DNA from 2 places in the Howardella ureilytica genome. Region 2 is predicted to be linked to the other one. Evidence: predicted binding sites of a transcription regulator. Region 2 holds the regulator's gene; the other holds the start of a gene.
What was found. Region 2 encodes NrdR, which represses ribonucleotide reductase genes. Its sites were predicted from a motif close to CACNANATNTNGTG; they were not measured.
Positions count from the first base shown of each region.

Region 1: the regulator NrdR is predicted to act here: its motif matches at 1,381-1,394, upstream of nrdD (anaerobic ribonucleoside-triphosphate reductase).

Region 1 is NZ_BAAHYP010000012.1:37,676-41,109, reverse strand. It holds gene ACYQ1N_RS06560 (TrkH family potassium uptake protein) at 1-630, shown strand, start outside; gene ACYQ1N_RS06555 (potassium channel family protein) at 643-1,305, shown strand; gene nrdD (anaerobic ribonucleoside-triphosphate reductase) at 1,478-3,434, shown strand, end outside.
Region 2 is NZ_BAAHYP010000001.1:102,568-106,001, forward strand. It holds gene aroE (shikimate dehydrogenase) at 1-776, opposite strand, end outside; gene ACYQ1N_RS00465 (YqeG family HAD IIIA-type phosphatase) at 826-1,350, opposite strand; gene nrdR (transcriptional regulator NrdR) at 1,360-1,809, opposite strand; gene trpS (tryptophan--tRNA ligase) at 1,829-2,914, opposite strand; gene ACYQ1N_RS00480 (hypothetical protein) at 3,018-3,434, opposite strand, start outside.

The sequences.
Region 1 (3,434 bases), on a different contig from region 2:
ATTGTTTTAATAGCTTCCGGTACGGTGCTTTATATTATCTTTGAACGGAATAATACATTTGCCGATATGAGCGCCCCTCAGGCAATTATGTCAGGCATGTTTGCAAGTATTACGCCGAGAACGGCAGGCATGAATTCCGTTGATCTTAACTTAATGTCACAGCCGAGCAAAATGCTTACTTGTTTCTTAATGTTTATAGGAGGAAATTCAGGTTCTACGGCAGGCGGTATAAAAACAACAACTCTTGTAATAATGACTGTATATGTATTCAGCCATATATTCGGAAGAAGCGGCGTGCACATCGGAAAAAGAAGAATCAGCGAAGAGAATATCAATCAGGCGTCTCTTGTGTTGTGGCTCAATGTAATGCTTGTTTCCGTGGCTACGCTTATAATAAGTGCCATACAGAATGTAAATATGGGAGCCCTTATGTTAGAGGTGTTTTCCGCCATGGGTACGGTGGGGCTTTCTGCCGGACTGACAAGGGAACTTTTGCCCGTATCTCAGGTAGTTATTATATTACTGATGTTTATCGGTCGAATAGGAACCGTTACATTTGCGGTATCATTTAAGGTAAGAAAGAAAACTCCGCTTATTACATATCCTGTTGAGCATGTAAATGTGGGTTAATGAGGTTATATAATGAAATCTTTTTTGATAATTGGTATGGGTGAGTTCGGCAAACATGTGTGCAGAAAACTTATCGAACTCGATAATGATATTATGATTGTTGACCAGAAAGAAGAGAAGCTCAGAGACTTCTTCACGGATGTTTCCGCTGCGAGAATCGGTGACTGTACAAATCCCGATGTACTTGATGCTCTGGGGATAAAGAATTTTGATGTAATAATAGTGGCAATAAAAGAAAATTTTCAAAATTCTCTTGAAATAACCAATCTTGCAAAGGAAAAGGGGGCAAAGTGGGTTATCAGTCTCGCAAGCAGAGAAATTCAGGCAAAGTTTCTTCTGAAAAACGGCGCAGATGAGGTTGTATATCCGGAAAGGGACGCCGCACACAGTATTGCGGTTAAAGCTTCGGCGAATCATGTATTTGAATATATAGAACTGGACGGAGATTATTCCATATATGAAGTGCCAATAATTAATGAGTGGATAGGTTATTCGATAAAGGAGTTAAATGTCAGCACGAGATATAATATCAACATTATAGGTGTGGTGACCGACGGAGTGACAAACATTATGCCGGGAGCCAATTATGTGTTCCGGGAAGGCGATCATATGCAAATTATAGCGAGTTTGGGAGATGCAAATAAAATATTTAAAATGCTGGATGCCCAGAGTTAATCGGTGCGGTGCCGATTTACAAATGTTTTTAAAAAATACAATATGTATATATAATGTATACATCTTGTAATTAAACACAATATATAGTAGTATATCCCTTGCAAAGATTTTGCGGGGGATTTTTAAGTTAAAAGAATTACACTATAAGTTGTATTTGCTTGTGGAGGTCGGCATGAAGATTATTAAACGAAACGGTACGGAGGCTTTGTTCGACGGTGTTAAAATTATAGACGCCGTAAATAAAGCCAATGATGAAGTAATAGAAGGTGACAAGCTGTCATCAGAGGAAATAGAACAGATTGCTGAACATGTAAAGCAGGTCGGACACGGTATGACGAGAAGTTTATCTGTTGAAGAGATACAGGATATTGTGGAAGACGAAATTATGAAAAGGGCAAAATTTGCTCTTGCAAGAAAGTATATTACATACAGATATAAAAGAGAACTTGTTCGTAAATCAAATTCCACAGATGCTCAAATTCTCAGTCTTCTGGAATGCAGCAACGAAGAGGTTAAACAGGAGAATTCCAATAAAAACCCTACGGTTAACAGCGTTCAGAGAGACTACATGGCCGGAGAGGTAAGTAAGGATATAACAAAAAGATTTCTTCTTCCGAATGATATAGTCGAAGCCCACGAAGAGGGCATTATTCACTTCCACGACTCCGATTATTTTGCGCAGCATATGCATAACTGCTGCCTTGTTAACCTTGAGGATATGCTTCAAAACGGTACCGTAATAAGCGAGACAATGATCGAAAAGCCACACAGTTTTTCAACCGCATGTAACATAGCCACTCAGGCAATTGCCCAAATTGCAAGTTCTCAGTACGGCGGACAGAGTATTTCCCTTTCGCATCTGGCTCCTTTTGTGGATGTAAGCAGAAAGAAATTTATTTCACAGGTTAGGGAAGAATTTGAAAAGGCAGGGATAGATTCTGACGAGGAAAAGATTCGTCAAGTGGCTGAATTAAGAGTTCTTGATGAGATTAAACGCGGCGTTCAGACAATTCAATACCAGGTGATAACACTTATGACAACAAACGGTCAGGCTCCTTTTGTCACGGTATACATGGATCTCAGCGAGGCAAAAGACGAACAGACAAGAGAAGACCTTGCCCTCGTAATCAGAGAAGTGCTGGAACAGAGAATTCAGGGTGTAAAAAACGAAAAGGGCGTATATATTACGCCGGCGTTTCCTAAGTTAATATATGTTCTTGACGAGGATAATATTAAAGAAGATTCAAAGTATTGGGATCTTACGGTGCTTGCCGCAAAATGTACGGCTAAAAGAATGGTTCCGGATTACATATCAGCCAAGAAAATGCGCGAGCTTAAAAACGGAGATGTATATCCGTGTATGGGATGCCGTTCCTTCCTTACGGCCGATACAGAGGGGCTCGGAGAAAACGGAGAACACAAATATTACGGAAGATTCAATCAGGGAGTTGTAACCCTCAATCTTGTTGATGTCGCATGTTCATCAGGCGGAGACGAGAATCGTTTTTGGGAGCTTATGGAAGAAAGAACGGAATTATGTAAGAGAGCTCTTATGTACCGTCATGAAAGACTCCTTGGGACTCCTTCGGACGTTGCACCGATATTATGGCAGAACGGCGCATTGGCAAGACTTGAAAAGGGAGAAGTAATCGACAAATTGTTGTTTGACAATTACTCTACTATTTCTTTAGGATATGCGGGTCTTAATGAATGTACAAAGTACATGAAGGGCGTATCCCATACGGAAGACGGAGGAAAGGAATTTGCACTCCGTGTAATGCAGTTTTTAAATGATAAATGCAGCAAGTGGAGAGCGGAAACCAATATTTCATTCTCTCCTTACGGAACACCTTTGGAATCAACAACATATAAATTCGCAAAGTGCCTTCAGAAGAGATTCGGAAAGATTGAAGGAGTTACCGACAAGAATTATATAACCAACAGCTATCATGTACACGTAACAGAGGAAATAGATGCGTTTACAAAGCTTAAATTTGAATCGGAATTTCAGGCTTTGAGTCCGGGAGGAGCCATCAGCTATGTTGAAGTTCCGAACATGACCAACAATATTGAAGCGGTGCTGGAAGTCATGAAATATATTTATGACAACATAATGTATGCCGAGCTTA
Region 2 (3,434 bases):
TATAAAAGCATATCAAGACCGTTAATCGATTTTTTACCGTGTTCGGTCAATTTTTTCATAAATGATGTTTCATACGGATTGTATATTACATCAAATCCGAAAGCTGCTTTTTCGTATAATGATGAAGATTCCAGAATACAATCATCATTATTAGGATACATACCTACATTGGTAGTCTGTATAAGCAGAAAATCATTAATATTTAATTTATCGGCTGATTCATAGTCATGTATATGAATGTCGATTGCCTTGTATCCGTAATATTTATTTAATGCGTTTCGTATACTTATACTTTTCTCTTTTGTTCTGTTTAGTATATATATACTTTGTATTCCGGCCTCGGCGAGAGCAAAACATATGGCTCTTGCAACACCTCCCGCACCGAGCACGCAGGCCTTTTTACCCCTGATGTCAAATCCCGCTTCTTTTATCGAGCGGGCAAAGCCCAATATGTCGGTATTGGCACCTTTAAATCCGCCTTCGGTTCTTATCAGAGTGTTAACGGCACCAACCGCTTCGGCAAGAGGATCTGTTTCAACCAAATGCTCCATAACACTTTCCTTATAAGGAACGGTTACATTCATTCCCTGTATACCGAGGGCATAGGCTCCGTTTATTGCATCGCCGAGTTTATCCTTCTCCACACAAAATGTGGTATATGCCATATCATTTCGCGTCATAAAGGATATACTGTTATGAATCATCGGAGATAAGGAGTGTTCGGTAGGATTACCTATAAGAGCACACATTTTAGTTGTGCCTGTTATATCCTTCATGTATTTTAGTACCTTTCTGTAGTATTCGGCAGATTAAAATCAAATAAAATCACTTAAATAAACCGTTATAGTCCCCTATATTGTGTTTTTTAAGATACACCCTCTTAACCGGAGCTTCCAACATTCTTTTTAACTTTATATGAAATGGTTCTTTCTTTGAAAGAGGTCTTACCAATATTGACTTTATTGAGGCGGCATTTGCACCTGCAATATCCGTAAACATCTGATCTCCTATAAAAACAGCTTTTTCTCTCTCAATTCCCATTCGTTCTATTGCCGCATTATATCCCTTAGCAAGCGGCTTGCCCGCATCGGCAACATATTCGGCACCAACCTGTTCCGCAAACGGAGCAACTCTTTCTTCATGGTTATTCGAAATAAGAATGTATTTAAACCCTATCTCGTCCAATTCCCGAAATAATTTTACAGCATTATTTTTTGCCGGCGCCCCGTGCTGTGTCAGCGTATTGTCTATATCAAATATTAATCCTCTGAACCCGTTATCAAACAGGAGTTGAAAATCAATATCATATGTTGAATTAATGTATGCACTCGGAATTAAATGAAGCCCCATATAATCTCCTTACTTATTTAAAAACTGCTGAATCTCCTCTAAAAATGTATTAACATCTTTAAATTCTCTGTATACAGATGCGAATCTTACATATGCAACCTCATCAACATCTTTTAACTGCTGCATTACATACTCTCCGATTACGTTTGTTGAAATTTCTCTGCTTCCGTAATTAAATATCTCCGTCTCAACCGCATCCGTCATTTTATCTATTAATTCCGTTGAAACCGGTCTCTTGTGACATGAACGGCTGATGCCGGACTTTATTTTATCTCTGTCATACGGTTCTCTTGTATTGTCCTTTTTTATAACCATAAGGGGAATACTTTCTATTCTTTCATATGTAGTAAAACGCTTATGACAACTTTCACATTCTCTTCGTCTGCGAATTTCACCGTTGTCGGTAGGTCTTGAATCTATTACCCTGCTGTTGAGTTCCCCACAAAATGGACATTTCATATATTAACTCCTATAGTTGTCAATCGGCATACTTTTCGGACTGACTTTTGATAAGCTCCTCGTCTTCAAAGTAATTGATACGCATGGCTTCCTTAACCTTTCTGAGAGTCTCGTTGGAAGCTTCTATTGCTCTTTCCGTTCCCTGTCTTAATATATCATATACCTTAGGGATGTCTTTCTCATACTCCGCTCTTCTTGCCCTTATAGGCGAAAGCATTCTGTCAAGAACTTTATTGAGAAACTTCTTTATTTTCACATCGCCCAATCCGCCTCTCATATAATGAGCTTTCAGCTCATCCATGGAACTGTATTCAGGCAAGAATTTTTCAAAATCCGCCTCTTCCGAAAAGGCGTCAAGATATGTAAATACGGTATTTCCCTCTACTTTACCGGGATCTTCTATCCTTATATGGTTAGGATCCGTATACATTCCCATTACTTTCTTTTTTACTTCCTCCGGAGTATCCGAAAGGTAAATGCAGTTTCCGAGGGACTTGCTCATTTTTGCTTTTCCGTCCGTTCCCGGTAATCTTCTGCATGCATCGTTTGAAGAAAGCATACTCTCAGGTTCAACAAGAACCTCTCCGTATGTGGAATTAAACTTTCTCACAATCTCTCTTGCCTGTTCAAGCATCGGCTCCTGATCTTCTCCCGCCGGAACAACATTTGCACCGAACGCTGTAATATCTGCAGCCTGACTTATCGGATATGTAAAAAATCCTACCGGAATATTCGTATCAAAACCTCTCATTGTAATTTCCGACTTCACTGTAGGATTTCTCTGCAGTCTTGATACCGTAACAAGATTACTGTAATACATTGTAAGTTCCGGGAGAGCAGGCAACATTGACTGTATGAATATATTGGATTTTTCCGGATCTATACCGGCTGATAAATAATCCAGAGTTACCTCCAGAATATTCTGTCTTATTTTTTCCGGATTGTCGGCGTTATCCGTCAACGCCTGTGTATCCGCAACCAAAATAAATATTTTGTCATATTCCCCTGAGTTTTGAAGTTCAACCCTTTTTCTCAACGAACCTACATAATGCCCTAAATGTAACTTACCTGTGGGTCTGTCGCCCGTAAGAATTATTTTTGCCATTTTTTAAGTCCTTTTCTCTGTATATTTTTGTGAAAAATTCTAACACAAAATAAAATAGCGGTCAAAATGTGTACTGTTTATGCGACTCTGTTTACAGAGATCCTTATACATTTGACTGTTCTCTTATATTTTTAAATTCCCGTGTATAAAATATATCTTTGTTTTTTGTGAATCCGCTTATGAAATAGTTTAAAAATCCGAGTATGAACACCTGAGGAATAAACAAATCCACAAACAGCATGGTCGCATTAACAAAGTTGGACAGTGAAATGGTAATAAGCACGGCAAGGAGAGTATAATGTCCTTCTCTTGCGGCTCTGTAGATAAACACTGTATAAATGAACAGAATTACCGAAAGCGCAATAACACCGTATGCGAAATAATAGTATAAATAACCGTTATCTATGAAAAATTTAGGATTATTTGCGCTGTATTCCATTCCTTCCGGAAGATTCCCCACCATTTTCACTTTCTGACCTGTGAATGTAAGAGAATATTTATCAAATGCCTGTCTCGTAAA